2 regions of the Microbacterium trichothecenolyticum genome follow, and region 2 is predicted to be linked to the other one. Evidence: riboswitches for the same ligand, from Rfam matches in the RefSeq annotation. Region 2 holds a riboswitch; the other holds the start of a gene.
The links. A riboswitch is a leader RNA that binds a small molecule or an ion and turns the genes downstream of it on or off. The one in region 2 is predicted to bind glycine.
Positions count from the first base shown of each region.

Region 1: another riboswitch for glycine. It lies ahead of QE412_RS01575 (aminomethyltransferase family protein); the one in region 2 lies ahead of glyA (serine hydroxymethyltransferase).

Region 1 covers NZ_JAUTBF010000001.1:336,805-352,207, reverse strand. The annotation lists gene QE412_RS01620 (dipeptide ABC transporter ATP-binding protein) at 1-584, opposite strand, end outside; gene QE412_RS01615 (PH domain-containing protein) at 647-1,249, shown strand; gene QE412_RS01610 (ABC transporter permease) at 1,270-2,319, opposite strand; gene QE412_RS01605 (ABC transporter permease) at 2,351-3,895, opposite strand; gene QE412_RS01600 (ABC transporter family substrate-binding protein) at 4,049-5,839, opposite strand; gene QE412_RS01595 (CPBP family intramembrane glutamic endopeptidase) at 6,200-6,979, shown strand; gene QE412_RS01590 (ABC transporter substrate-binding protein) at 7,001-8,575, opposite strand; gene gcvP (aminomethyl-transferring glycine dehydrogenase) at 8,899-11,778, opposite strand; gene gcvH (glycine cleavage system protein GcvH) at 11,775-12,149, opposite strand; gene QE412_RS01575 (aminomethyltransferase family protein) at 12,146-13,375, opposite strand; glycine riboswitch at 13,423-13,525, opposite strand; glycine riboswitch at 13,526-13,620, opposite strand; gene QE412_RS01570 (hypothetical protein) at 13,681-14,175, opposite strand; gene QE412_RS01565 (alpha/beta hydrolase) at 14,159-15,403, opposite strand, start outside.
Region 2 covers NZ_JAUTBF010000001.1:3,504,596-3,519,998, reverse strand. The annotation lists gene QE412_RS16580 (discoidin domain-containing protein) at 1-2,679, opposite strand, end outside; gene QE412_RS16575 (GNAT family N-acetyltransferase) at 2,971-3,300, shown strand; gene yiaA (inner membrane protein YiaA) at 3,379-3,846, opposite strand; gene QE412_RS16565 (L-serine ammonia-lyase) at 3,976-5,346, opposite strand; gene glyA (serine hydroxymethyltransferase) at 5,346-6,644, opposite strand; glycine riboswitch at 6,693-6,781, opposite strand; glycine riboswitch at 6,783-6,880, opposite strand; gene betA (choline dehydrogenase) at 7,113-8,813, shown strand; gene QE412_RS16550 (aldehyde dehydrogenase family protein) at 8,810-10,291, shown strand; gene QE412_RS16545 (quaternary amine ABC transporter ATP-binding protein) at 10,322-11,395, shown strand; gene QE412_RS16540 (ABC transporter permease subunit) at 11,392-13,485, shown strand; gene QE412_RS16535 (ABC transporter substrate-binding protein) at 13,539-14,513, shown strand; gene QE412_RS16530 (GcvT family protein) at 14,620-15,403, shown strand, end outside.

The DNA.
Region 1 (15,403 bases), 3.2 Mb from region 2:
ACCGTCACGTCGAGTGCCGTGGTCGGCTCGTCGGCGATGAGCAGGGCGGGCTCGAGGCTGATCGACTGCGCGATCATCGCGCGCTGGCGCTGACCGCCCGACAGCTGGTGCGGGTACGACGCGAACGCCTTCGCCGGGTCGGGCAGACCGACCATCTCGAGCAGTTCGAGCGCGCGTGCCTTGGCCTGTGCGGGAGCGATCGGCCGGTGCGCGCGCAGTGCCTCGATGATCTGCGATCCGACCGTCAGCACGGGGTTCAGCGCCGTCATCGGCTCCTGGAAGATCGCCGCCACCTCCGGACCCCGCAGCTGTCGCATCTGTGAGGCGGACAAGCCGTTCACCTCACGGCCGTTGACCTTGATGCTCCCGCGGACGCGGCTGTTGCGCGGCAACAGATCGAGCACCGCCATAGAGCTGACGCTCTTACCCGAACCCGATTCCCCGACGACGGCGACGACCTGGCCGCGGGCGATGGAGTAGGTGAGGTGCTTGGCGGCGGGAACCCAGACGTCGTCGACCGCGAAGTCGACGCTGAGGTCGGTCATCTCCAGGGCCGGGATTGCGGCCTTCTCGGTCGTGCTCATCAGATTGTCCTCTCGGCCCCGCGTGCGGGGAGTGAGTGATCGGGGAATGAAAGAATCAGGGGATGCCACGCCAGACGTTCCGATCGACGTTCACCCGTGTCCTGTGCGCCGTCGTCTGGGCGATCATCGCTGCCGTGGCGATCGGTCTGCTCGTGACGCCCGCGGCCACCGAGGCTCCGGCCGCGGTGATCGTGGGCGCGCTCGGCGCCGCAGCGCTCGTGACCGCCGTGCTGTGGTCGCCCTCGGTGTCGGTGGACGACGAGGGCGTCGAGGTCGACAACATCGCGGTGCGCTACCGCGTCCCGTGGGCCGCGCTGATCCACGTCGACACCCGCTACGCGCTCCAGCTGCACACCCCGGGCCGTCGCATCGGGGTGACCGCCGCACCGGCGCCGGGTGCGACCGGGTCCCTTCGCGCCGCGCGCGCTCATCGCCGCAGCGACGACGCGTCCGCGCCGCAGACCCGGCCGGGCGAACTGGCGAACACCGACTCGGGACGCGCAGCCGAGATGGTGCGCGCCCGCTGGCACGCCCTGCGCGACGCCGGCCGCATCGAGGCGGGCGTGGCCGAGAGCACGCGCGTCGTCACGACGGTGCGCCTCGGCAACCTGCTGCTGCTGGTCGCCGGCGCCGCCGGTGTCGTCGCGGCGGTCGCCCTCGTGTGAGCCGCGCCCGAAGACGGTCGTCATGACGAGGGGGTCTCCGGGTGCACTCGCGCCTGGGTGCTCGCGGGAGCAGAGGTCGCCGACGCGGCCTGCTCCTTGGTGCGCCGCAGCGAGAAGCGCTTCTGGCGCGGGTCGAATGCGTCACGAAGACCGTCGCCCACGAAGTTGACGAGCACGGCGAGCAGCACGATGAAGCCGGCGGGCCACCAGAACAGCCACGGGCGCGTCGAGAACGCCGACTGGTTGTCGGAGATGATCAGGCCCAAGGACACGTCCGGCGGGCGCACACCCAGCTGCAGGTAGCTCAACGCCGTCTCGAGCAGGATCGCCGCCGCCGCGAGCAGGGTCGCCGCGACGATGACCACGCCGACCGCGTTGGGAAGGATGTGCTTGAAGATGATGCGCGCGTCACTGGCACCGGCTACGCGCGCGGCCTCGACGAACTCGCGCTCGCGCAGCGACAGGAACTCGGCGCGCACGAGGCGGGCGATGGTCGTCCACGACACCATCGCGAGGAAGAAGGCCAGCGGGATCACGCCGAGACCGCCCGTGGCGCGTCCGACGACCGCACCGATGACGATGATCGGGATGACGATGAACACATCGGTGATGCGCATGAGCACCGAGTCGACCCAGCCGCGGTAGTACCCGGCCAGAGCGCCGATGACGGTGCCGACGGTCGTGCCCACGATGCTGATGATGAGCATGACGAGGATCGAGTTCTGGATGCCGCGCATCGTCATCGCGAAGTAGTCGATGCCGATGCGGTCCTGCCCGAACGGGTGGTCGCCGATGACGAAGGGGACCACCGACAGGCTCGGTGCGCCACCGTTGCTCTGCGGGTTCAGCGTCGTGTAGTCGTACTTCCACCATCCGGGGATCGGCCCGACCCCGATCGCGGAGACGGAGAAGATCGCCAGCAGGATGAACAGGATGCCGGAGACGACGGCGACCTTGTTGGCCAGGAATCGTCGGAGGACCAGGCGGCCCTGGCTCACTCCGACCGTGTCGCGCTCGTCGGCGGGAGCCGGGGCGTCGACGTTCGCGGGTTCGGGAAGCATCTGGGTCATCGGGAGACCTCCGGGGATCGGTCGGCGGCGATCATGCGACCACTCGCACGCGGGGGTCGAGCGCGGCGTAGGCGAGATCGGCCAGGAAGTTGAAGACGATGGCGGTGATGGCGATCACGATGAAGTAGCCCATGACCGGGTTGACGTCGACACGACGGATGGAGGAGACGAACAGCTGCCCCATGCCGGGAATGGCGAAGACCTGCTCCGTGATGACGGCGCCACCGAGCAGCGCTCCGACGTCGGTCGCCACCAGGGTGACGATGGGAATCAACATGTTCCGCAGACCGTGCCGCATGATCACCGTCCGCTCGGGGAGCCCCTTCGCGCGTGCCGTACGGATGTAGTCCTGGTTCATCACCTCGAGCATGCCGGCACGGGCGTAGCGCGTGTAGCCGGCGAACGAGATAAGAAGCAGCGAGATCGTGGGAAGCATCAGGTGGGTGAACGTGTCGATGCCGGTGATCCACATGTCGCCGTTGAAGCCGGGTGTGGCGGCACCCACGGTCGCGATCGGGCGACCGTTGATGCGCGGGTTGTTCACGTAGGCAGGCCACGACTGCATGTAGCGATCGAGGACGACGAGCGCGAACGAGAGGAACGCCACGATCGCACCGATGCGAGCGGTCATGCCGCGGTCGGGCGCGCCGAGCACCAACCCGGTGATGACGCCCAGCGCCACGGCCACGACGCCGAGGATGACGATCGTGTAGATCGTGGAGATGTCGAACAGACCCTGCAGCGCGTAGTAGGCGATGTAGGCGATCGCCCCGTTGATCGCGGCGACGATCAGCGCGCGACGGTTGGCCAGGCCCGAGATCAGGGCGGTCGTGATCACGACGACACCGGCGATCAGCAGGAGCAGTCCCACCGGCCCGAACCCGGGGTTGCGGAACCAGTCGGTGACGTTGAAGTACACCAGCAACGCGATGGTGGCCGCCGCCGCCGTCGCAGCGACGATGAGGCGGCGGCGGCGCGCGCCTCCGATCATCGCCTGCCAGATCACGGCCGAGACGACGGCGAGAAGCAGGATGACCCAGATGGGGATGGCGGTGGCCGATTCGAGGAAGTTGTTGAAGCCGATCGCCACGAACTCCTTCAGCAGCACCGCGACCAGGAACGCCGGCAGCGAGAAGAGGAAGAAGCTCAGCAGCGTGATACCGAAGTCGAAGCCGCTGTACTGACGCAGTGCCGAGACGACGCCCACGACGATGCCGAGCACGATCGCGAGCACGAACGACGCCGTCACGAGTTGCAGGGTGGAGCCGACCGCGGTGGGGAGGATGTCGAGGACCGGGGCGTTGCTGATGGTCAGGCCCAGGTTGCAGGTGCCGGCGAACGGGACGAGGCAACCCGCCGCGCCGCCGAGCCAGAGGAAGTAGCGCAACGGCGGGGGAACGTCGAGATCGAGCGCGGCGACGCGCGCGGCGATCAACTGGTCGCGGTTGGCGGCGGTGCTGTCGCGGAGGTCCTGGAGAGGGTCGCCGGCGTTCGCGGCCATCACGTACATGATGAACGACGCGGCAAGCAGAACCAGGATCGAGACGGCGATACGCCTGAGGATGAATCCGACCATCGCGGGAGGTCTTCTTTCGATCGGGTGACGGACGCGGAGACGGCGTCCAGGAAAGGATAGTGGCGGCCGCTCTGCGAAATGCGCGCCGCGCGCAGACAAGGTGAGGCGCCGGAGCCGAGCGACTCCGGCGCCTCACGGGGGATCAGCGGGTCATCAGCCCGCCAGCGTCCACTCCTGCGCGTTCCACACGATGCCGGTCTGGCCGCCGAAGTAGTCGACGCCCTTCACGGAACCGTTGTCTGCGAACAGACCGGGCAGCTGGAACAGCGGCAGACCGTAGAAGTCCTTGGCCGTCGCGGCGTCGATCTGCACCTTCAGGTCGTTCAGCTTGCTCTTGTCGAGCGTGACCTGCGTCTCGTCGACGAGCTGGTCGACAGTGCTGTTCGAGTACAGGTTGTAGTTTCCGCCACCGTTGCTCTTGAAGATCTGCGGCAGAGCGGCGTTACCGGCGCCCGGCGAGACCCAGCCGAAGATCGACGCGTCATAGTTGCCGGCGGAGAGCAGCTTGCTCCAGTCGGGCGAACCGGCGTCCTCGATCACGAAGCCGGCCTGCTGCGCCGACTGCTGGATGGCGCGGAAGCTGTCGACGCGGTTCGGGTTGTTGGTGTTGTAGAGGATGCGCACCGTGGGGGTAGCACCATTCAGCAGCGCCTTGGCACCTTCGATGTCGGGGGCGTCGTATGCGTCGTACCCGCTCGCCGCAACGGCCGTGGTGTACTCGTCACCGTCGGTGGGCAGGAAGATCTGCGAGTTGAGCACCTCACCCTGCGGGTTCACCGGCTTGATGATCGAGTCGACCAGCTGCTGGCGCGGGATGGTCTTGAGGAACGCCTCGCGCACCTTCGGGTCGGAGAAGACGCCCGCGAAGCGCAGGTCGAGGTGATCGTAAGCCACCTGGTCACCCGAGTGAACGGTCGCGTTGGCGTTCTGCAGGGCCGTCAGCGTGTCGGCGGAGGCCTGCGGCTGAATGGCCTGCACCTCGCCGTTCTGGAGGGCGGTCACCTGCGCGTTGGCGTCACCGATGAAGCGGATGATGAGCTGGTCGTACGAGGGCGACAGCTCGCCCTTGTAGTTCGGGTTCTTGCCGAGCGTGATGCTCTGCTCGGGGGTGAAGTCGGTCACGATGAACGGACCACTCGCCACCAGCAGGCTGGGGTCGGTCGGCATGGCGGTGACGTCGTATCCGGTGTTCCAGAAGTCGCCGGCGGCCTTCAGCGTCGCGTTCGGGGCGGCGGGCGCGGCCGGGTCGCCCTTGGGCAGCGTCTTGAGCAGCTCGATGAAGTCGGCCTCCGAGACACCCGCCTTCTCGGCGAGCACATGCGCGGGCTTGCTGATCGGGTTGACCAGTTCGTAGTCCACGTAGGGGGTGCCGTACGTGAGGGTCATCGACAGGTTGTCGTCGCTGATCTCGGGGAACGAGGTGGTGTCGAGGCCCGCCGTGCTGCCCGCGAGGGCGAAGTACTGCGTGCCGGAGGTCGGCTCGCCCGATTCCGGGTCGAGAGTCGCGTCGTTGTAGTAGCCCGAGTTGATGGCCCAGTAGGCGAGCATGTCGTCGGCGTTGATGGGCTCGCCGTCGGACCAGGTGAGGCCGGGGTTGATCGTGTACTTGACCGTCAGCGGGTTCTCGGAGACCGTCTCGATGGTGCCGAAGTCGGTGTTCTTGATGAGGCTGAAGTCCTTGTCGAGGCGCTCGAAGCCGCCCAGACCCAGGTTGTTCTGCGTGCCGGTGAGGTATCCCACCATGCCGTTCGTGTCGAGGTTCGCCTGCGGGGTGTCACCGTTGAACGAGGTGAACGCGTTCGTCGTCGCGATGGTGATCGTGCCACCCGTCGACGTACCGCTCTCGGGCGTGGCGGTGGTGGTGCAGCCGGCGAGTGCGAGAGCCGCGACTGCGACTCCTGCTCCCACCGTGAGGGCGCGCGTGCGCCGGGTCTTTTCAGACACTTTGCCTCCAGTGCAAGGTAGACAGGCAACCTCCCGGGCATGGAGGGCCGGGGGGAGCCGTGGATACCGAAACGATAGATACACGCCACCGGATGGTCAAAACTCCTGGGCAATTCGTTACAGACCTTTAACTTGGGGTGGCCCGCGTAGAGCATTTTGACAACCGCGGCTCGCAACGCCTGTCCACGGCTGTCGATGACCTCCATCGCTCGCGGTCCTGGGGCATCGTGATCGCGCATGGCCGAGCGGTGTTGAATACCTCGTGTGACCCGGCATCCCTCTCCGCATCCGAACGACGCCTCACTCGCACCTCGCCTCGACGGCGACGCCGTCTACCGTCGCCGCCGTCTCGTCTGGGAGATCGCACTCGTGCTGCTGATCAGTGTGGGGCAATCGGCGATCTACTCGGTCGTGTCGTTCGTGCGCGCGGCGACGCGGGCGCCGATCTCGCAGCAGCAGACGCAGCTCAACCCGTCCCGGAGCGCTGAACCGCTGTGGGACGTCGTTTACCAGTTCCTCGACATCTTCTTCTCGCTCGCTCTGGTCGCTCTGGCCGTGTATCTTCTCTGGGAGCCGGCGAACAATGCTCTGCGCCGCATCGGGCTCGACTTCCGACGCTTCGGCTCCGATGTGCTGCGCGGGCTCGCTCTCGTCGTGCTCATCGGTGCTCCGGGCATCGGCGTCTATGCGATCGGTCGATCGATCGGCCAGAGCATCACGGTCGTCCCGGCTCCGCTGGACTCGTCGTGGTGGGTGGTCGCGCTGCTGGTGCTCGCGGCGCTGCGAGCGGGACTGACCGAGGAGGTCATCTTCCTCGGGTACCTGTTCGAGCGTCTGCGCCGGCTCGGATGGTCGTGGACGGGGACCATCGTGTCGACGGCGCTGCTGAGGGGCAGCTACCACCTGTACCAGGGCTGGCCCTCCGCCCTGGGGAACGTGGTCATGGGTCTGGTGTTCGGATGGTGCTACAAGCGGTGGGGACGCGTGATGCCGCTGGTCGTGGCGCACACGATCATCGACATCATCGCCTTCGTCGGCTACCCGCTCGCGGCGGCCTGGTGGCCCGCGATCTTCGCTCCGCCGAGCGCCACGTCCACCCCCGCGCCGTCGCCGTCGCCGTCGCCGACCATCACTCCGTGATCGGCCGCCACGGCGGAGGCGTCACGGCTGGGGTGCCGTCCAGGTCCAGAAGGCGGGTGGGATGCCGTTGGGCTCGGACGTGTACGTCACTCCCCCGACCCCGGTAGCCGTGACAACGGCCCCCGTGCGTTCCATCAGCGGCACACCGGCGTATGCGGTGAACAGCGACTGATCGATCTTCTTCGCGGCGGCGAGGACGTCGACCGGGTCGGTGTCCTTGGTCAGCTCGGCGAACAGGCGTACCGTGTCGGGTCCGTCGACGCCCTCGGCGATGCGGTCGCGCGCCGAACGGTAGAGGCTCTCGTCTTCGCCGACCCACGCCAGGGTGGCTTCCGGGGTCTCGGCGGCGGTCGCGAGGCGGACCGCGATTCCCGCTCTGGCGCCCATCGACACCATCCGTGTGAAGACTTGCGCGGACACCTCGTCGGTGGTGTCGTAGGCGACTCGCAGGACCGATGCGCGGTCACCGAGCGCCTCCCGCGCACCGTTCACGTCGCTACCGGTGCCGGGCGATCCGTTGCCGGACACGAGGTCGTTGTACAGCTGCCCCGTCGCCGGGGACGACAGGAACGACTGCAGCGGACGAGCGTCGGGACGCACCGCGCCCAGGACGTCGTTCACCAGTGCCGCGCGGTCGAGAGACAGGGTGACGGCCTGGCGGAGGTCCGACGCGGTTCCATTGGCGAAGCGCAGTTGCAGGGTCTGCGTGGTCGGTCCAGTCGTCACCTGCAGGCCGGCGTCTCGGAGGGTGGTGAGCTCGTCCTCGTCGACATCACCGATGTTGGCGATGTCGACGACACCCGCCTCGATCGCCGACAGCTGTGCGGCGCGATCGGGGAAGAACTTCACCGTCAGCCCCTCGAGCCCGGGGAAGTGCGCGCCCTGGTAGGTGTCTCGGCGCGCGAGAGTGAGGGTGTCGGCGGTGGCGGCCGACATCGTCCAGGGCCCCGACGACACGATCGAGGCGGGGTCGACGACACTGCCCGCGGGCACGTCGAAACCGGTGTTCCACGCCTGCGCGGCTGCCGCGAGAACGGGGTTCGGGGTCGCCGGAGCGGTCGGGTCGCCCTCGGGAACGGTCAGCAGGGCCGTCAGCAGGTCCTTGACGCTGACACCGGCGCGCTGCGCGACGACGTGAACGGGGCGGTCGAGGAGCCACTGGCGGTTCCAGTCGGCGAAGGGCTGGTCGTAGGTCAGGGTGAGGGTGTCGGCAGCGCGGTCGAGGCGGGGGCGCGCGGTTCGCGCATTCGGATCGGCGGGCGCGGCGGTGTCGAAGTATCGGGTCCCCGAGACGATCTGCCCCGAGCTGTCGTAGGTCGCGTCATCGAAGAAGTGCGACGACACGGCCCAGCCGAACAGCAGGTCATCGAGGGTGACGGGCGTGCCGTCCGACCACACCCGGTCGGGGAAGAGCTCGTAGCTGACCGTGAGCGGGTCGCCCTCGATGCGGGTGATCCGCCCCAGCCCGTCGTTCGGGACGACCTGCAGGTTCCCGTCGAGCGAGCCGAGCCGCTCGTCGAGAAGTGCCGACACGGCTCGGTTGGCCGGGGTGTCGCCGGTGCGGCTGGCGGCGTTGAAGCTGGTGACGCTGCCCACGACACCCACGGTGAGGCTGGTGCGGGCCTCCTTTTCTGGGGCCGGTGCCGACTCGGGCGCTGCGCATGCGGTGAGTATGACGCCGGCGGCGGCGAGCAGGGCGATCGCCCTCCCCAGGTGGCGTCGTCGTCGAGTGGGTCGCGGATGATCAGTCAGCCCGTGGTGCACAAGCGCACTGTACTAAACGCCTCTGTGCGATCCCCCGACGCCCGTTGCGGAGCCGTCCGTCCTCGTCTGGGGCGTGCAGACATGCCGCGACGCGCCCGCGGGCACCCGCGACAACGATCCCGGATGCCGGGACGCGCCGCCGCGGGTGCGGTCGCTCAGGCGAACGCCTCCGGCGGCGGGCACGAACACACGAGGTTGCGGTCGCCGTAGGCCTGGTCGATGCGGCGCACCGGGGGCCAGTACTTGCCGCGGATGAGCGAGCGCACGGGGTACACCGCGGTCTCACGCGAGTACGGGTGCTCCCACTCCCCCACCACGACCGTCTCGGCGGTGTGCGGGGCGTTCACGAGAGGGTTGTCGTCGGCGGGCCACTCCCCCGCGGCGACCGCGAGGGCCTCCTGCTTGATCGCGATCATGGCATCCACGAAGCGGTCGAGCTCGGCGAGGTCTTCGCTCTCGGTCGGCTCCACCATCAGGGTGCCGGCGACCGGGAACGACATCGTCGGGGCGTGGAAGCCGTAGTCGATGAGGCGCTTGGCCACGTCATCCACGGTGACGCCGGTCTGCTCCTTGAGCGGACGCAGGTCGAGGATGCACTCATGCGCGACGAGCCCGCCCTCACCGGCGTACAGCACCGGGTAGTGCTCCCGCAGGCGCGTGGCGATGTAGTTGGCCGAGAGCACCGCGGCGGCGGTCGCCTGACGAAGCCCCTCGGCGCCCATCATGCGCACGTACGCCCACGAGATGGGCAGGATGCCGGCCGAGCCGTGCGGAGCCGCCGACACGGGACCGCCGTCGAACGTGCCGCCGGCGTGATCCGCGCGCTGCGAGAACGGGTGCGACGGCAGGTACGGCGCGAGGTGGGCCTTCGCCGCCACCGGGCCCACGCCCGGGCCGCCTCCGCCGTGCGGGATGGCGAACGTCTTGTGCAGGTTGAGGTGCGAGACGTCGCCGCCGAGGTCGCCGAAGCGGGCGAAGCCGAGCAGCGCGTTGAGGTTCGCACCGTCGACGTACACCTGGCCACCGGCGTCATGAACGGCCTGCGTGATCTCGAGCACGTCGTGCTCGTAGACGCCGTGGGTCGAGGGGTACGTGATCATCAGCGCCGACAGCGCCTCGGCATGCTGCGCGATCTTGGCGCGCAGGTCGCCCAGGTCGACGTTGCCGGCCTCGTCGCACGCGATCACGACGACTTTCATGCCCGCGAGCACCGCGGAGGCGGCATTCGTGCCGTGCGCCGACGACGGGATGAGGCACACCGTGCGCTCGGCGTCGCCGTTCGCGAGGTGGTAGCCGCGGATGGCGAGGAGCCCCGCGAGCTCGCCCTGCGAGCCGGCGTTCGGCTGCAGCGATACCGCGTCGTACCCGGTGACCTCGGCGAGCCAGCGCTCGAGCTGCTCGATCATCGCCAGGTAGCCGAGCACGTCGGCCTCGGGGGCGAACGGGTGCACGCGCGAGAACTCCGGCCACGACACCGCGGCCATCTCGGTCGCGGCGTTCAGCTTCATCGTGCACGAGCCGAGCGGGATCATGCCGCGGTCGAGCGCGTAGTCGCGGTCGGCGAGCGACTTGAGGTACCGCATCATCGCCGTCTCGCTGCGGTGCGCGTGGAAGACCGGGTGCGTGAGGTACTCGTCGTCGCGGTGCAGCGCCTCGTCGACGCCACGCAGGGCGACGCCCTCGGGCAGTTCTTCCGTAGTCAGCCCGAACGCGTCGAGGACGACGGCGAGGTCGGCATCCGTCGTCGTCTCATCGACCGAGACGCCGACGGTCGCGTCATCCACCCACAACAGCTGGTAACCGCGCTCGCGGGCGCGGTCGACGACGTCCTGCGCACGGCCCGGCACGTGCACGCGCAGGGTGTCGAAGAAGGCATCGCTGGTGAGGTGCAGGTCGAAGGAACGCAGAGCGGATGCCAGGGCGTCGGCCTTCTGCGCGACCCGTGTCGCGATGCCCTTGAGCCCCTGGGGGCCGTGGTACACCGCGTACATCGCCGCCATGACGGCCAGCAGCACCTGGGCGGTGCAGATGTTCGAGGTCGCCTTCTCGCGGCGGATGTGCTGCTCACGCGTCTGCAGCGACAGGCGGTAGGCGGGGTGGCCGACGGCATCCTGAGACACGCCGACCAGGCGACCCGGAAGCTGGCGCTCAAGACCCGCGCGCACGGCCATGTAGCCCGCGTGCGGACCGCCGAAGCCGAGCGGCACGCCGAAGCGCTGGGTGGTGCCCACCGCGACGTCGGCGCCGAGCGCGCCCGGCGAGCGCAGCAGCGTGAGGGCGAGCAGGTCGGCCGCGGCGACGACGAGGCCGCCCGCGCTGTGCACCGCGTCGGCGACGGCCGAGAAGTCCCACACGCGCCCGGTCGCGCCGGGGTACTGCACGAAGGCGCCGAACGCCTCGGGCAGGTCGCCGTCGTAGGCCGTCTCGACGATGCGGATGCCGACGGCCGTCGCGCGGTGGTGCAGCAGCGCCTTCGTCTGCGGCAGGGCGTCGACGTCGACGAGGAAGACGTCGGTCTTGGCCTTCGACGCGCGGCGGGCGACGAGCATGCCCTCGACGACCGCGGTGGACTCGTCGAGCATCGAGGCGTTTGCCGTGGCGAGGCCCGTCAGGTCGGTGACCATCGTCTGGAAGTTGATGAGCGCCTCGAGGCGACCCTGCGAGATCTCGGGCTGGTACGGCGTGTAGGCGGTGTACCAGGAGGGGTTCTCGAGGACGTTGCGCGCGATCACCGACGGCGTGAAGGTGTCGTAGTAGCCCAGGCCGATCAGCGGGCGTGCCGATCGGTTGGCCGAGGCGAGCTCGCGCAGCTCGGCGAGCGCCTCGGCCTCGGTCGCGGCGGGCGGGATGTCGCTCGTCGGGCGGGGCTGGACGTGGATGGATGCCGGGACGGCGGTCTCGACGAGCGCCTCGACGCTGTCGTACCCCACGATCTCGAGCATGCGGGCCTGCGCCGCGGCATCGACGCCGATGTGGCGATCGACGAAGACGGCCGGGGTACCGGTGACGGTCCGCGGGGGAAGAAGGGTGCTCATGCGGTGAGTTCCTCATAGGCGGCGCGGTCGAGCAGGTCGCCCGGAAGGTCGCCCTCGATGCGGATCTTGATGAGCCACCCGCCGTCGAACGGCTCGGCGTTCACGAGCGAGGGGTCGTCGACGACGGCGTCGTTCACCTCGACGACGGTGCCGTTCAGCGGCGCGTAGAGCTCGCCGACCGACTTGGTCGACTCGATCTCGCCGCAGACGTCGCCCGCGGTGACCGCGGAGTCGGCGCCGGGCAGCTCGACGAAGACGACGTCGCCGAGCTTGTCGGCGGCGAAGTCGGTGATACCGACCGTCGCGATGTCGCCCTCGAGGGCGATCCACTCGTGCTCGGAGGTGTAGCGGAGGGAGGTGAGGTCGGTCATGCGTTTCTCCGGTAGAAGGGAAGGGCGGTGACGGTCGCGGGGATACGGGTTCCGCGCACGTCGATGGTCAGGTCGGTGCCGAGGTCGGATGCCGCGGGGGCGACGAACGCCATCGCGACGGGGTGGCCGAGGGTGGGGCTGAGGGCGCCGCTGGTGATCTCGCCGACGACGTCGTCACCGTGCAGCACGGCGTATCCGGCGCGGCCGGCGCGGCGTCCCTCCGAGACGAGGCCGACGAGCACGGGGGCGTCGGACGGCGCCGTGGAGACGCCGTTCTTTCCGACGAACTCTTCTTTGTCGACAGCGACGGCGCGGCCGAGACCGGCCTGGGCGGGAACGATGTCGCGCGAGAGCTCGTGGCCGTACAGCGGCATGCCGGCCTCGAGGCGGAGGGTGTCGCGCGCGGCGAGTCCGCACGGCACGAGGCCGTCCGACGCGCCCGCGGCAAGCACGGCGTCCCACAGCGCCCCGGCCTGTGCGAGCGGGATCAGCAGCTCGTACCCGTCTTCGCCCGTGTAGCCGGTGCGGGCGACGAAGAGCGGCGCGCCGTCGAAAGTGCCGTCGGTCCAGGCGTAGTAGCCCAGCGCGTCGAGCGGGGTTCCCGAGACCTCGACGCCAGGGGTGGAGCTCAGGATGCCGCGGGCTCGAGGCCCCTGGAGGGCGATGAGCGCGTAGTCGTCGGTGACGTCTTCGACGCGCAAGCCGGTCGATCCGGCAACGAAGGCGAAGGAGCGTGTACCGGTCTCTTCGGCTGCGACCTCACCTTCGGCACCGACCTCGGCGGCTGCGCCTGTCGCGGCCTCCGGCGCGGGGCCCCACGCGGCGCGAGCGGCCTCGAACGCCGCGTTCACGGCATCCCGATTCCCGGCATTCGCGATGACGAGGAAGTTCTGGTCGCCGGTGCGGTAGACGATGACGTCGTCGACGATGCCGCCGCTCTCGGCCAGCACGAGCGAGTACTTCGCCTTGCCCACCTTCATCGTCGAGATACGACCGGCGAGCACGTAATCGAGGAACGCGGCCGCGGCCGGACCCTCGACGAGGATCTCGGCCATGTGCGAGATGTCGAACAGGCCGGCGGCCTGCCGAACAGCGTGGTGCTCGGCGAGGTCGGAGGTGTAGCGCACCGGCATGTTCCAGCCGCCGAAATCGGTGAACGAGGCGCCGAGGGCCTCGTGCCGATCGTTCAGCGGCGACGTGCGGGGTGGAGCGGGGGCTTCGGTCATGAGTTCTGCCGTTCGCGATGACGGACAGACGCCGGGCGGCGCCTGAGAACTCCCCCTCTGTCATGGGCCTGAGAGTTTCGCTCCGCGATCGCGGGGCTTTCACCGTCGGCGGATCCGGCGCGGTGCACCCGGATCACTTTCCAGAGTGGCCCGATCGACGCGGTACGCGTACCTGAGAGATTGGCGGGGAGGCTTGCTCCTTCGGTGCCCGGCAGCGTGCGCCGGAGCTCTCCCGCATCGATCATGGGGCCGGTGTGGACTTGTGGGCTCAGCTTAGCGGAGCTTCGGCGAGCGCCGTGAGAGGTTCAGCTGTTGTCCTGCTTGCGGAGCTCGGTGGCGTCGCCGGGGACGCAGAGGGATTCGCCGGCGATGAAATAGTTGCCTGGGGCCGTGGAGAAAGTCAGGCCCGCAACCGGGCCTCCCGAGGCGTAGACGACATAGTCGGGGCTTTCGACCAGGCGAACCTGCATGCCGAGCGAACGCCAGTAGTCCGCGATCTTCCTGGCGTCGGCCTCGTGGTCGCTGTCCGGCGCAGGAGCGCCATATGAATAGGAGTAATCCGCTCGTTCACCGCGACGCGCCCCGCAGTTGCCAACCTCTGGGGCGTGGCTTCGCGACCACCCATCGACCTGAAGCTGCCCCGCGCTTTTCTCGATCGTGCTCACAAGGGCGTCGCGCGCTTCGGCTGGGCTCATTTCCACCTCTTTGCTCGTGCCACATGCCGAGACGACAAGCAGCGATCCCAATAGAAGGACTCCGGCGAAGACGCGCTCGACGCAGAATCTAGTACCCAGTGCCATGCGCAAGCCCTTCGATAAAAGCCTGTTGGAGAGGAGTGGGACCGGGTGCAGCGTACGGCGAGACAGCGTCTGAATACCCGCTCGTCGCGAGCGCTACATTTCGCAACGACTCGGTGCGGATATCAAGGTATCCGGTACCGCTCGGGGTGAGCACGCCATGATCGGTGACGGGTTCGGGCCCATCGCCTCCCACCACGCTGAAGCCATGGGCGCCGAAATCGGGGCTGATGGGATTCACGGGATGCTCCGGAGAGAGACGTCCGGTCCAGGCCCACTGATCGCCTCCCGCGGGATCGATGGCCCATACGTCTTGGGCCTGCCCGGCGAAGACGTGGTCGGCGTGAAGGTCACTCGCAGAATCGATGTCAGCGGGGAGACCGGCTGACCCCAACGTCACATATGCATCAACGTGAACATCGTCACGTGTAAGAGCAATCGACGAAGTCGTCGTCCCGTACGAGTGAGCCACGACGTTCACCAGCGCCCCTGGGCGCATCGCATCCACAACCGCCAGATCGCGCCCGAGATTTGCTGCTCCCCTCTCGGCGAATGCGTTGCCCATCACGCCGAAACCACCTTCGGCGACAGGAATGGGAGGCGTCTCATACCCAACCCAGGCCACGACGGCGTGCTCCTGCTCCGGAGCCAACCGGTTCTGCAGGTCGGCGAGATTTTGAGAGGCACGCGTCCAATCCTCGATTCCCTCCGTCGTGGTTCCCATCCCGGGCACCGCGAATGTGACGTTGTCCGCGGCGTCGAGGTCTCCAATCGAAATCGCCGCCAACGGTGGCGAGTCTGCGGTCAGCGTGATCAAGCTCCGGGGAGCCCCGCCGTCCGGCGTCACGAGAGACGCCTGAACGGCCTCCAACCCCGCCACCCGAGTGCGCGCCTGCTCGAGCTGCTCCGCGTGCGCGACAGCCGCACCGCGTCCACCGAGCATCTCGTGGAACGTCGGGGGCTTCTCCGCTTCGGCGAGCGCGGCACGTGCTTCATCGAGTTGGGCGTCGAGCCAGATGCGGTTGGCTTCGTCGCGTGCCGCGTATGAGACTCCGCCGAGGTTGCCGATGATGGCCGGGGCCGCGTGAATGAGCGCGTCTTTCTGCGCCTCGTCGAGTTCGGCCCACCAGGGCCCGACGGCGGCAGGCTCGGCCTGGGCGAGAATGGCGGCCAGCCCGGGTCGCCCCTGAAGGAGAGCCGCGAGGCTCGATCCGTCGGCGCCCGCGAGAGC
Region 2 (15,403 bases):
ACGGAGGAACCGCGCGCGCACGGGGGCGATGTCGACCGTCTCGCGACCACCCGACGACGATCGGGTGGAGAAGGAGGTCGCCCAGGTGACCGCGTCGAGAGAAGAGTCGATGCGGTAGGACTTCGCCGACGCGGTCTCCCACCACAACAGGACGCGGTTCACCGTCTGTATGTGCCCCAGATCGACGAGAATCCACTGGGTATCGCCGGAGCCCGACTCCCACCGCGTACCAGCATCGCCGTCCGTGACCATCTGCCCGGTATTGGCGTTGACCGAGGTACTCGCGACGGTGAGCGCTCGCGCGGCGAGGTCATCCGAGGTCACGCGCAGCGAAGAGATCGACACCGCCGTCCCGTCAACGGCCGTCATCGCCGACAGGCGGACGAAACGCGCGAAGATCGCGGGGAAGGAGATCGACTGCGTCCCTGGCGTGGCTTGCACCGTGACGGCCTGGGACCACGTCGATCCGTCCGTCGACGAATCGACGCGAACGGACCGGGCAGCGCGAACCCAGTCGATGCTCACCGTCGAGACGAATCGCACCTCCCGCAGATCCACACTGAGCCATTGGTCCGATGCCTGAGCAGATGTCCACGAGGTGGAGGGCTCGTCATCCACCACGTTGTCGACGCGGGAATCCGGTGCGGTCGAGGAGGCCGTGACGGGTCGGCCCGCCGCCTCATCGGGAACCGCCGCGCGATAGTTCACGACGGCGTTGCCGAAGAACGTTCGTCCGCCACGCCGCTCGAGTCGAGGATGCGGCGGCAACTCGACGACGAGACGCGCCGCTCCCGGCGGAAGGGGTATGGACGCCTGTCCGCTCGCGTCATCGGTGAGCACGGTGTCGGTCAGAACGTCGTACAGCGCGCAGGAACCGTGCACGGGAACGGCGACATCGATACCGCTTGTCGCGGTGTTCACGTAGACGGATCGTCGCAATCCGTCGCCGGCTCCGAGGTCGAGCGCGTCGACGTCGATGCGCACCAGACCGCTGCGCACGATCTCGACAGTCGAGGCGAAGATGCCGACCCATCCGGAGCCGTAGAGCCCGAGGTCGGTGGTCTGCGGTGGCAGACCCCATTGGCGACCGTACGCCGATGGGTCACCCGTCGCCCGCGGACGCACGCCCGCCTCTTGCGCGCGGAAACCTTCATAGGCGATGACCTTCGCGGGCGAGGCCGAGAAGCGCGTGCCGTAGATCTGCTTCGTCGTGGAGATGTGATCGGCGTAGAAGAAACGCGCGGCGTCGGCCACGCTCGCCAGAAGGGGCCCGACGAGATCGACGTACCGGACGTCGTACTTCACCGTCGGCGCGAGGAAAGCCGTCGCGAACGAGCCCATCGCGAACGCGTACCCGCTGCCGTCGGTGACGCTGCCCTGCAGGCCCCAGACGTCGTAACCCGACCAGGAGCCCGTAATCGTGCCCCACCCCCAACGGGCCGACGACTGCTGTAAGACGAACATCAGGTGCTTGCGCACGTCGAAGCTCGACGCCGCCGTCGCATTCAGGCGAGCGGCGGCCGACGGAGCGAGCAGGGTCGCCCACTCGTAGTTCAGGCTCTGCGAACTGCGATCGAGGTAGCCGAGCGCCCACTGCGCGGCCTCGAGGTATCGGGCGTCGCCAAAGCGGGAATGTGCCCACATGAGGATGACCGCCGTGGCGGCAGCAGCGTCACCCCCTTCGTTTCGAGAGCCGCGCGAGAGCGTCATGGTCTCGAAGTCGAAGCCCTGGCCGGTGAAGTCGGCGACAGATCCCCCCAAAGCACGCACCATCGCCTCGTGCTTGTCGGCGATGGAGCGGAAGATGTCGTCGTAGTGGGCGGCTCGCGGATACAACATCGCCAGGGCGCTGAGCATGAAGTTCGCGGTCGCCGGGTACCAGAAGGAGTCCTGACCGCCGCCGCCCGAGCCCGGGTTGTTCAGCCCGACTCCGATGCGCGGTTGGAAGAAGGTCCGGCACATGTCGACGTAGTCGCGTCCGCCCTGGTCGGATTTGTCGATCCCGACGAGGGTGGCGCCCACGACCGACGGCAGCTGGGTGATGGCTTCCTGGCCGCCGTCCCCGGGAATCGGCTGACCGTAGTACGACGGCATCTTGTAGGTCTCGGCATCCATGTTCCGATGCGTCGTGTCGCGGGCGATCGTGGGGTACTCCCCTGGCTGCGACCAGTCGTAGACGAACGCGTCGTAGGCGATGGCACGCGCCCGCCAGTCGAAGGGGGCCGAGCGCGGGGACACCACGACCTCGTAGGTGGCGCTGCTCGATCGCCCCTGGCTGGTGGCGGTCACCGCGTGCATTCCGGGATCGTTGGCGAGCGAGATATCGATCAGCACCGCGGCCCGGCCGGATCCATCGGTGGTCGCGCTGCGCGAACCCAACACGGTGGCGCCGGAATCGGGTGTGAACACCACCGAAGCACCGGCGACCGGAGCGCCGGACGAAGTGACGACGGTCGCGATCGCTCGCACCATGCACCCGCGAAGCACCCCCGGCGAGTCGAACGAGAGGCTGACCAAGACGGCATCCGAGGTTGCGGCATGCGCAGGAAGGGCGGCCGAGAGAGAGAGCACGGGGATCGACCACGCGGTCGCTGTCAGCACCGTGCGGCGGCGGAAGGCCGAGGGACCGTTATCGCGATCCTGCTGCCAGTCCACCCGTCGTCGTTTCGAAGGTGACATGATGCCAGCCCATCAGGTCGGAGATCATCCGCTGCTTCGCGGCATCCGTGACCGACCCGGGTGAACGTGCCGGGCGAAGGTGGCGTGAACCCACCGGCGCAACCTCGACGAGAGATCGCACACCGGTGAGGGCGGGGCTCACCGCCCGTTGCGGTCGGCCGCCGAATGCGGCGGCGCCGAGGCCACATCGAGGCGGTCGAGGCCACGCGGCGACGTCCAGATGAGCTCATCGCTCTTCGCCGCATGCTGCGAGGCGCGCACGGCACGGTCATCGACCCACGAGTTCAGCGCGTGACCCGAGTGACCGCGCACATGCTCGAGCACCGCGTCGCGGACCGACGCGCTTCACGCATGGCGATCAGCGCCTCGAGGGGGCGTGGTGGTCGTCCCGTATCGCCGACGGCGACCGACATCTCGCGCCTGTGGACGACGCCGCGCGCCCGCGGGCACGGCGTGGGAGCGACACTCGTCGCCGCCGCGGTCGACGGTGCCGTGCCGCCCGTGCGCCTGTCGGTGTGGGACTGGCGCGAGCCCGCCACCCGGCTCTACCGTCGGTTCGGCTTCGAGCCTGTGCCCTCATGGGACGATCGGGCGCGGCTCGTGTGCCTCGAGCGACGGTGAGAGGCCGCGCGCAGCCGTGGCTGCGCGCATCGCGACCGGCTCAGCAATGCCGCGACCTCGGGTGCCGCGCATAACCGGTCAGGCCGCCGACGGGAACACCGGGCGATTCGCGGGTGTGGCGTCAGGATGCGCACGACGGAACGCGGCGAGATCGCGCACGTTCTTCTGCACCGCCACCACGGCGAACAGGCTCATCGCGAAACCGATGCCGTAGAACCCCTTCTCCGACAGCAGCAGCTCGGCATTCCACAGCCCGACGGTCATCAGGGTGAGAGCCGCGAGCAGCATGGCCCACGCCACGCCGAGGTAGGCGCCCGTGACCGGCACATCTTCGGCACGGTCACGAACGGCCTTCTGCACCGAGAGCGCCGCGAAGAGGCCGAGCAGGAACACGGCGAGGAAGAACCCCTTCTCCGACAGCAGCATCCGTGCGTTGTAGAGGCCCACGACGTACACCGACGCTCCGAGCCCGAGCGCCACCCACGACGCCCCGACGAACGCGCCGGTCGGTCGTCCAAGCACCGGCTGGTTTCGTGATTCCGCCATTGTTCCGCCCTCTCCTCGCGCCCCGCGGGGCATATTCCGTGGCGGACAAGCTAGCGAAGGCCACATGCCCGTAGGGACATGCGCGCGATTCTGTGGACAAGAGACGGGGTTCTCGCGCGCTGAAGGGCGTCAGCACTCCACGACGTTGACGGCGAGGCCGCCACGCGAGGTCTCCTTGTACTTGTCGTTCATGTCGGCGCCGGTCTGCCGCATGGTCTGGATGACGTTGTCGAGCGACACGATGTGGGTGCCGTCCCCGCGAAGAGCTGTGCGAGCCGCCGTCACGGCTTTGACCGCCGCGACGCCGTTGCGCTCGATGCAGGGGATCTGCACGAGACCGCCGATCGGGTCGCACGTCATGCCGAGGTGGTGCTCCATGCCGATCTCGGCGGCGTTCTCGATCTGGCGGGGCGTTCCGCCGAGGACGGCGGCGAAACCCGCGGCCGCCATCGAGCAGGCCGAGCCCACCTCGCCCTGGCATCCCACCTCCGCTCCCGAGATCGACGCGGTCTCCTTGTAGATGGAGCCGATCGCGGCGGCCGTGAGGAGGAACGTCATGATCCCCTCGTCGTCTGCTCCGGGTACGAACCGTCGGTAGTAGGCCAGGACGGCGGGGATGACTCCGGCCGCCCCGTTCGTGGGGGCGGTGACGACGCGCCCGCCGGCGGCGTTCTCTTCGTTGACCGCCATGGCGAACAGCGTCAGCCAGTCGGTCCCTCGCAGGCCGTCGGTCGAGCCGGCCTCGTCGGCGAGTTGCCGCGCGAGGTCGTGGGCGCGACGGGGCACCCGGAGCCTGCCGGGGAGCACCCCGGGGGTCGAAACACCGCGCTCGATGCATCCGCTCATCACGTCCCAGATGGCCCGCAGCCCCGCGCGCACGGCATCCCCGTCGCGGTGGGCGAGCTCGTTCTCGAACGCGATCTCGGCGATCGACAGGCCCGTCTCGTCGCAGCGCGCGAGCAGGTCGTCGGCGGTGCGGAAGGGGTGTGCGACGAAGACCTCCTCGTGGGATCGGGAGCCCCCCGCCTCGGCCTCGGTCACGACGAACCCGCCGCCCACCGAATAGAAGGTCTCCTCCGCGAGAACAGCGCCGCTCGCATCGGATGCCGTGAACACGACCGCGTTCGGGTGGAACGGCAACGAGCGCCGGCCGTCGAGCACGAGGTCGGCATCCACGTCGAACGAGACCGGGTGCGTGCCGAGCAGCCAGAGCATGCCGTCGGCGCGCACGCGCTCCTCGATATCGCGCAGCAGGTCGGGGTCGCACGACTCGGGCCGGTGCCCCTCGAGCCCCATCAGCACGGCGCGGTCGGAGGCGTGGCCGCGTCCCGTGGCGCCGAGCGAGCCGAGCAGGTCGATGCGCACGCGGACCACGCGCTCGTGCTGCCCGGCATCCCGCAGGCGCTCGGCGAACGTCAGGGCCGCCCGCATCGGCCCGACCGTGTGCGAGCTCGAGGGACCGACCCCGATCGAGAAGAGGTCGAACGCGCTGACGACCATCAGACGGCGCCCTCGTAGAGCGGGTGAGCGGATGCCAGGGCGGCCACGCGACCGCGAAGCTCGGCGATTCGCTCGGGCGAGATCTCTGCCCGCAGGGCCTCGGCGATGACGTCGGCGACGGCGGCGAAGTCCTCGTCGTCGAAGCCGCGCGTGGCCAAAGCGGGCGTCCCGATCCGCAGCCCCGAGGTGACCATCGGCGGGCGCGGGTCGTTGGGGACCGAGTTGCGGTTGACGGTGATGCCCACCTCATGCAGGCGGTCCTCGGCCTGCTTGCCGTCGAGGGGCGATTCGACCAGGTCGACCAGCAGCAGGTGCACGTCGGTGCCACCGGTGAGCACGCGCACGCCCTCGGCCACGACGTCGGGCTGCGTGAGGCGCTCGGCGATGATGTGAGCCCCACGGAGGGTGCGGCGCTGGCGGTCGGCGAACTCGTCACCCGCGGCGATGAGGAACGACACGGCCTTGGCCGCGATGACGTGCTCGAGCGGGCCACCCTGCAGACCGGGGAAGACGGCACGGTCGATCTTCTTGGCGATGTCGGCATCGTTCGTCAGCACGATGCCGCCGCGCGGGCCGCCGAGGGTCTTGTGTGTGGTGGAGGTGACCACGTGCGCGTGCGGCACGGGGTTGGGGTGCACGCCCGCGGCCACGAGACCGGCGAAGTGCGCCATGTCGACCCACAGGTACGCGCCGATCTCGTCGGCGATGGCCCGGAAGGCGGCGAAGTCGAGCTGGCGGGGGTAGGCCGACCAGCCGGCGATGATGAGCTTCGGCCGGCGCTCGCGGGCGAGGGCGGCGACCTCGTCCATGTCGACCGCGCCCGTGGCATCCACGTGGTACGCGACCGCATCAAAGGCTTTGCCGCTGTAGCTGAGGCGCATTCCGTGCGTGAGGTGGCCGCCGTGGGCGAGGTCGAGGCCGAGGATGGTGTCGCCGTGCTGCAGCAGGCCGAACAGCACCGCGGCGTTGGCCTGAGCGCCGGAGTGGGGCTGCACGTTCGCGTACGCGGCACCGAACAGACCGCACACGCGCTCGATCGCCAAGCGCTCGATCACGTCGACGTGCTCGCATCCGCCGTAGTAGCGGCGGCCGGGGTAGCCCTCGGCGTACTTGTTGGTGGCCACCGACCCCTGCGCCTGCATGACGGAGAGCGGGGCGAAGTTCTCGGAGGCGATCATCTCGAGGGTGTCGCGCTGGCGGTCGCGCTCGGCGTCGAGGGCCGCGGCGACGGCCGGGTCGATCTCGGCGAGCGGAGCGGTGAGGAGGCTGGCGGCGGTGGTCGGGGACAGAACGGTCATGGTGGGAGGCTCCCTGTCGTGCCGCGGGCGCGGCGATCGGGTGGGTCACCTCCCCGCTCTGTCATCGGGCCTGAGAGCTTCACCGCGGGTGGCGGCTTTCACCGTGGGCGCAGGCGGAGCCTGCTTTCCAGAGTGCGCCTCGCCCCCGCGGTCTTGGGCCTGAGAGATTGTGCGGGGAGGGCTTGCTCCTTCGGCGCCGCGTCCGGGTGGGACGCGGGCTCTCCCGCGGGGGTTCGATCGGCGCGTGTGAAGTTGTCGTGGCCGCGACGCTATTGCATCGCAGTGCGCAACACAATGCGTATTGAGCAACACGCAACATGATCGACTCGCATCCCCGCCGAGCGTAACGGCCGTGTAAACAGTGCGTCACGGCCCCTCGAAACGCCTCGTCCGATCCCGTCGCTCCCTTTACTGTTGCGTCCAACGCACAGCAGTTTCTTTCAGCGCAACACCGGACCCGAGGATGCCATGACCACTCGTCGCGAGAACTCCACGACCTACGACTACATCGTCGTCGGCGGCGGAAGCGCCGGAAGCGTGCTCGCCCGCCGCCTGTCCGACGACCCGCAGTCGCGGGTGCTCGTGCTCGAGGCGGGACGCAGCGACTACCCGTGGGACCTCTTCATCCAGATGCCCGCCGCCCTCACCTTCCCGAGCGGCCACGCCCTCTACGACTGGAAGTACGAGTCCGAGCCCGAGCCCCACATGCACGGGCGCCGCGTTGCCCACGCGCGCGGCAAGGTGCTCGGCGGTTCCTCGTCGATCAACGGCATGATCTTCCAGCGCGGCAACCCGCTCGACTACGAGCGCTGGGGCGAGCAGCCGGGCCTCGAGACGTGGAACTGGGCGCACTGCCTCCCCTACTTCAAGCGCATGGAGAACGCCTTGGCTGCCGCCGCCGGCGACCCCCACCGCGGTCACGACGGTCCCCTCGAACTCGAGAAGGGCCCCGCCACCAACCCCCTCTTCCAGGCGTTCTTCGACGCCGCGGAGCAGGCGGGCTACCCCCGCACCGACGACGTCAACGGCTTCCGGCAGGAGGGCTTCGGGCCCTTCGACCGCAACGTGCGCCACGGCCGCCGGCTCTCGGCATCCCGTGCGTACGTCCGCCCCGTGTGGCGGCGCCGCAAGAACCTCACCGTGAAGACCCGGGCGCTGGCCACCCGCATCCTATTCGAAGGAACGCGCGCCGTCGGCGTGGAGTACCGCCGCAACGGGCGCACGCACACCGTACGCGGCAACGAGATCGTGCTCGCCGGCGGCTCGATCAACACCCCGCAGCTGCTGCAGCTCTCGGGCGTCGGCCCGGCAGACCTGCTCGAGTCGCTCGGCATCCCGGTCATCGTCGATCTGCCGGGCGTCGGCGAGAACCTGCAGGACCACCTCGAGGTCTACATCCAGCACGAGGCCACGCAGCCGGTGTCGATGCAGCCCTACCTGCGGCCGCTCAGCATGCCGCTGACGGGACTGAAATGGCTGCTCGGGCGCAAGGGCCCCGCGGCGACCAACCACTTCGAGGGCGGCGGGTTCGTGCGCTCGAACGACGAGGTGCGCTGGCCGAACCTGATGTTCCACTTCCTGCCGGTGGCGGTGCGCTACGACGGGCAGATCGCCGACGTGAAGCACGGCTTCCAGGTGCACGTCGGACCCATGTACGCCGACACGATCGGGCGCCTGCGCATCCGCTCCACCGACCCGACCGAGCACCCCGAGCTCGTCTTCAACTACCTCAGCACCGAGAACGACCGCCGCGAGTGGGTCGAGGCCGTGCGCGTGGCCCGCGACATCCTGTCGCAGCCGGCGCTCGCCCCTTTCAACGGCGGCGAGATCGCCCCCGGTGCCGAGGTGAGCACCGACGAGGAGATCCTCGAGTGGGTCGGCCGCGAGGCCGAGACGGCGCTGCACCCCTGTGGCACGGCCAAGATGGGGCCCGCCGACGACCCGATGGCCGTCACCGACCCCCTCACCATGGGCGTGCACGGTACGACGGGGCTTCGGATCGTGGATGCCTCGGTCATGCCGTTCGTGACGAACGCCAACATCTATGCGCCCGTCATGATGATCGCCGAGAAGGCGGCCGACCTCATCCGCGGCGTGAAGCCGCTGGCCGCCGAGGAGCTGCCCTACTACGTGGCAGACGGCCCGGCGAAGGTGGGCGTGACCGCATGACCTCCTCGTTGTACATCGGCGGAGCCTGGCGCGAGCCGCACTCCCCCGCTACCCGCGAGATCCGCTGCCCCGCCGACGGCACGCTCGTCGCCACCGTGACCGAGTGCGATGCGCAGGATGCCGCCGACGCGGTCGCCGCGGCATCCTCGGCCTGGCGATCAGGCGCGTGGAGCGAAACCCCCGAGCGCGAGCGCGGGCGGCTGCTCGAACGCGTCGCCGACCTCATCGAACGCGACGCGGAGATCTACGCCGAGGCCGAGGCCCGGGACACCGGCAAGCGCATCGTCGAGGCGCGCTACGACATGGCCGACATCGTGGCGTGCTTCCGCTACTACGCGAGCCAGGCCGGCGCGCACCCGGGGCGACTCGTCGACACCGGGAGCGAATCGACCCGCAGCCGTATCGAGTACGCCCCCGTCGGGGTCTGCAGCCTCATCACCCCGTGGAACTACCCGCTTCTGCAGGCCGCGTGGAAGGTCGCCCCGGCGCTGCTGGCGGGCAACACGTTCGTCCTCAAGCCCAGCGAGTTGACCCCCTCGACCGCGATGCTCCTGATGGACACGCTCACCGAGGCGGGGCTACCGGCGGGCGTGGCGAATCTCGTCACGGGCACGGGCGCCGACGTCGGCGAGGTGCTCACCACCCACGCCGACGTCGACCTCGTGTCTTTCACCGGAGGCCTCGCGACGGGCCGGCGCGTCATGGCCGCCGCCGCCCAGAGCATCAAGCGCGTCGCGCTCGAGCTCGGCGGCAAGAACCCCAACATCGTCTTCGCCGACGCGGATTTCGACACCGCGGTCGACTTCGCGCTCACCGCGATCTTCCTGCACAGCGGCCAGGTGTGCTCGGCCGGAGCCCGGCTCGTGGTCGAGGAGTCGCTCCACGACGCCTTCGTCGACGCCCTCGTCGAGCGCGCGCAGCACATCCGCCTCGGCGGCCCCTTCGACGCGGATGCCGAGACGGGCCCGCTCATCTCGGCCGCCCACCGCGACAAGGTCGACGCCTACGTGCAGGCCGGTGTCGCCGAGGGCGCGGTCCTGCGCTGCGGCGGCCACGCGCCGACCGACGACGCCCTCGCCGACGGCTTCTACTACCTGCCCACGGTCCTCGACCGCTGCGACGGCTCGATGAGCGTCGTGCGCGAGGAGAGCTTCGGTCCCGTCCTGACCGTCGAGACCTTCCGCGACGAGGCCGAGGCCGTGCGCATCGCCAACGACACCCCGTACGGACTCGCCGGCGCGGTGTGGACCCAGGATGCCGGCCGCGCCCAGCGCGTGGCGAGCAGCCTGCGCCACGGCACGGTGTGGATCAACGACTACCACCCCTACCTGCCGCAGGCGGAGTGGGGCGGATTCGGCCAGTCGGGTAACGGCCGCGAGCTCGGCCTGGCCGGCTTGGACGAGTACCGCGAGACCCGGCACGTGTACCAGAACCTCGACCCGAAACCCCAGCACTGGTTCGCCCCGGCGAAGCCCTGACGCCCTCCTCAACGAATGGGAGCCCCACCGATGAGCACCATCACGGCACCACCCCTTCACAGCTCCGCCGCAGCCGGCGTCGCGGACTTCGCGGTCGACGGCCTCTGGAAGGTCTTCGGAAACAACCCCGAAAAAGTCATCGACAACCCGGACTTCGCCGACCTGAGCACCGCCGAGATCCTCGAGCGCACCGGCAACGTCGTGGCCGTCCGCGACCTGAGCTTCACGGTCGGTCGCGGTGAGGTGTTCGTCATCATGGGCCTGTCCGGCTCGGGCAAGTCCACCCTCATCCGCTGCCTGACCCGTCTCATCGAGCCGACGGCGGGCTCGATCACCATGCGCGGCGACGACCTGCTGGGGCTCGGACCCGGACCGCTGCGGGAGTTCCGCCGCACCAAGGCCGCGATGGTGTTCCAGCACTTCGGTCTCCTCCCCTTCCGCACCGTCGTCGACAACATCGCCTACGGACTCGAGATCCGCGGCGTCGGCAAGGCCGAGCGCCGCGCCCGGGCGCTGGAGATGGTCTCGCTCGTCGGCCTCGACGGATACGAGTGGCGCTACCCCTCGCAGCTGTCCGGCGGCATGCAGCAGCGCGTGGGCCTCGCCCGTGCCCTGGCCGGCGACCCCGACGTGCTGCTGTTCGACGAGCCGTTCTCGGCCCTCGACCCGCTCATCCGCCGCAACATGCAGGCGGAGATCGTGCGGCTTCATCACGACATGGGCAAGACGATGGTCTTCGTCACCCACGACCTCTCCGAGGCCCTCAAGCTCGGCGACCGCATCCTCATCATGCGCCATGGCGAATTGCAGCAGATCGGGACCGGCGCCGACCTCGTGGGCGCCCCCGCCAACGACTACGTCGCCGACTTCGTCTCCGACGTGCCGATCGCGAGCGTCCTGACGCTGAAGTGGATCGCCCGCCCCGGCGACACCGCCCCCGACGCTCCGGCCCTGCCCGCCGACACCGTGATCGCCGACGCGATCCCGATCGTCCTCGGCAGCTCCATCCCGGTCCGGGTGACGGATGCCACGGGCACGGTCATCGGCGTGGTCGACCGCGACGCGGTGCTTCGTGCCGTCGCCGGCGAACGGCATCCGTCATGAGCGCCCCCGTCGCCCCCACCACGGTCGAGATCACCAAGATCGAGGCCGGTGCCCTCCAGGCCGCTCCCCGCCCGCGACGGATCTCCGCACGGGCCGCCATCCTCATCGGCGTCGGGGTGTTGTGGCTGCTCGCGTTCGCCCTCGCCCACGGCCAGGGCACGGACACGCTCCCCATGGCGGCACTGAACGACGTGCACGGCTTCTTCGACGCCGTGAAGAACTGGGTCGCGGACAACCGGTCCTCCAACGTCGTCCTCCTCGCCCTCGACGGCGTGCGCGTGGTCGTCAACGCCGTCGTGCAAGCACTGCTGGCGCTGCTGGCGGCGACCCCCTACGGCCTCGGCTACCCCGAGATCGGCTGGCTGGGCAGCGTCCTGCTCTTCGGCTGGATCGCGTGGGTGTTCGGCAACGTCCGCGTCGCCCTCCTCACCGTCGGCTTCCTCGTCGTCATCGGCGTGCAGGGGTTGTATCTCGAGGCCATGCAGACCCTCGCCATCACCCTGGCCGCGGTGTTCTTCTCGCTGCTGATCGGCATCCCCGTCGGGATCTGGACGGGGCGTTCGCGTCGCGTGGAGCGGGTGCTGACCCCGGTGCTCGATTTCATGCAGACGATGCCCACCTTCGTCTACCTCGCCCCGCTCGCGCTGATCTTCCTCATCGGCCCCGCCGCCGCGGTGATCGCGACCCTCATCTACGCGGCCCCTCCCGTCATCCGCCTCACCGCGCACGGCGTCCGCGACATCCCCGAGTCCATCGACGAGAGCGTCGCGTCCCTCGGCGCGACCCCGCGCCAGCGCCTGCGGACGGTCGTCCTGCCGCTGGCTCGCACCTCGATCGTGCTCGGCATCAACCAGACCACGATGGCCGCCCTGTCGATGGTCACGATCGCCGCCCTCATCGCGGCCCCCGGGCTCGGGCAGGTCGTCGTGCAGGCGCTGCAGTCGCTCAACGTCGGTCGCGCGTTCAACGCCGGTCTCGCCGTGGTGCTGCTCGCGATCGTGCTCGACCGCGTGACGACGGCGATCGGCCGGCGCGCCGACCCCGCTGTCGTCGCGGCGCGGCGCACCGCCGCCGTGTGGCCGCGCCGTATCGCCTACGCGGTGGGCGCGGTGATCGTCATCGTCGGCATCGTGCTCTCGCGCTCGCAGCTGTGGGCCGCGGTCTTCCCCCGCCAGATCGAGTTCGGCGACGTCATCGAGAGCGCCGTGAACGCGGCATCCGCGTGGGTCAACGCCACCATCGGCGGCGCGACGTCCGCCCTGCAGGAAGTCGTGACCACCGCCCTCATCAACCCGCTGCAGGCCCTGCTGGAGCAGTCGCCGATCGTCGTGGTGATGGCGGCGTTCACGGTCATCGCCTTCACCGCCGGTCGCTGGGCACTGGCGGGCGGCACCCTCGCCGGGATGCTCGTGGTGTGGCTGCTGGGCGTCTGGGGCCCCTCGATGGTGACGCTCGCCTCCACCCTCGTGGCCACGGCCCTCACCGTCGCCATCGCCCTGGTCGTCGGCGTCTGGATGGGCCGCGTGGCCCGGGTCGATGCGGCCATCCGACCGATCCTGGATGCCGCGCAGACCATGCCCGCGTTCGTCTACCTCGTGCCGTTCCTCGGCCTCTTCGGCCCCAACCGCTTCACCGCGATCGTGGCCGCGGTCATCTACGCCGCCCCGATCGCGATCAAGATCATCGCCGACGCGATCCGCCAGCTCCCCGACACGCTCGGTGAGGTGGCCCTGTCGACCGGCTCGAGCCCCTGGCAGGACGTCACCAAGGTGCAGCTGCCCATGATCCGGCACGCGATCACGCTCGCCGTGAACCAGGCCCTCATCTACGTGCTGGCCATGGTCGTCATCGGCGGCCTCGTCGGCGGTGGCGGTCTGGGCTACCTCGTCGTCGCCGGCTTCGTGCAGGTCGAGCTGTTCGGCAAGGGTCTGGCCGCGGGGCTCGCCATCGTGATCTGGGGCATGCTGCTGGACCGCACGACCCAGGCCTTCGCCCACCGCGCACCTCGCGCGTCCACCGCTCCCGCGGCGCCCGCACGGCGTCTCCGGAGATCCACCCTCACCCGAACACCCCGCACCGCTACCGCATGAACCGGGTCCCGACCCGACCGACCGAGACACCGCATCTCACCAAGGGAGTATCCATGCACCACGCCGCCACACGCACCCTGTCCACCCTCGCCGTCCTCTCCGTCAGCGCCCTCGCTCTCGCGGGCTGCGGATCGTCGTTGAACGACACCTCGTCCGACGCGGGTGGCGCCGCCGCCTGCGGCACCACCAACCTGGCCATGAACAACTGGGTCGGTTACACCGCGGATGCCGCCGTGTACACGTACCTCGCCGAGAACGAACTGGGCTGCACCGTCGCGCAGAAGCCCATCTCGGAGGAGGTCGCCTGGCAGGGCTTCGGCACGGGAGAGGTCGACGCGATCATCGAGAACTGGGGACACGCGTCGCTGAAGGAGAAGTACATCGACGGCGACAAGACCGCCGTCGACCTCGGCCCCACCGGCAACGAGGGCGTCATCGGCTGGTTCATCCCGCAGTGGATGACCGAGGCCTACCCCGACCTGAAGACGTGGGAAGACCTCAACAAGTACGCGGACCTGTTCAAGACGAGCGAGTCCGACGGCAAGGGGCAGCTGCTCGACGGCGACCCCAGCTACGTCACGAACGACGAGGCGCTCGTGACCAACCTCGGCCTGAACTACAAGGTCGTCTACGCCGGCTCCGAGGCGGCGCTGATCGAGGCGTTCCGCTCGGCGGAGGCCAACCACACGCCGCTGCTGGCCTACTTCTACGAGCCGCACTGGTTCTTCTCGGAGCAGAAGCTCGGCCACATCACCCTGCCCGAATACACCGACGGCTGCGACGCCGACCCGGCGAAGGTCGCCTGCGACTATCCGCCGTACGTCCTGGACAAGATCGTCTCGTCGGCGTGGGCCGCCAAGGACACCCCCGCGGTGAAGCTGATGCAGAACTTCTCGTGGACCAACGACGACCAGAACACCGTCGCGGCCTACATCGCGAAGGACAACATGTCGCCCGAGGACGCGGCCAAGAAGTGGGTGGACGACAACCCCGACAAGGTCGCCACGCTGCTCCAGGGCATCAAGTAACACCCGCTCCACCCGGAGGGGGCGCGTCAGCGCCCCCTCCGGCACCCCCGCCCCACCCCGCGCCCGCCGTCTTGTCGTGCGCATGCACCCGATCTCGAGGTTTCGCATGGTCTCGTCTCCCGCCCGTTCTCCCCGCGTCGTCATCATCGGCCTCGGCGTCGTCGGCGCCGCCCTCGCCGACGAGCTGACCTCGCGCGGCCTCACCGATGTGACCGTGTTCGATCAGGGTCCGCTCTACATCACCGGCGGATCGTCCTCCCACGCGCCCGGCTTCGTCTTCCAGACCAACGGCGACCGCACGATGACCCACCTCGCGCAGCGCACGCTCGACAAGCTCGACGGCATCTCGCTGAACGGACAGTGGCTGCTCAAGCGCGTCGGCGGCCTCGAGATCGCCACCACCGAAGAGCGTTTCCACGACCTCAAGCGCCGACGCGGTCTCGCGGCATCCTGGGGTGTGCCGGGCGAGCTCATCGACCCCGACGAGGTCGCGCGACTCTGGCCGGGCCTCGACGTCTCAGGGGTCCTCGGCGGCTACCTCACGCCCACCGACGGCATCGTCAAGAGCGCCGTCGCCGTGCAGTGGCAGGCCGAGCGCGCGCAAGACCGCGGTGCCCGCATCGTCGGCAACACCCGGGTCGTCGGCATCGAGCGTTCCGGCGGGCGGGTGACCGGCGTGAAGGTCGTTCCCGTGCCGGCCGGCTCCGCCGAGCCCGACTTCGTGGCCGCCGACATCGTCATCTCCTGCGCGGGTCTGTGGGGTCCGGGCGTCGCGCGCGATCTGCTCGGCTTCGAGCTCCCCATGCAGCCCATGGAGCACGGCTTCGGCTACAGCGCGCCGGTGCCGTCGCTCACGGGCGCGAACGTCCCCACGGACGAGGCGAAGCGCC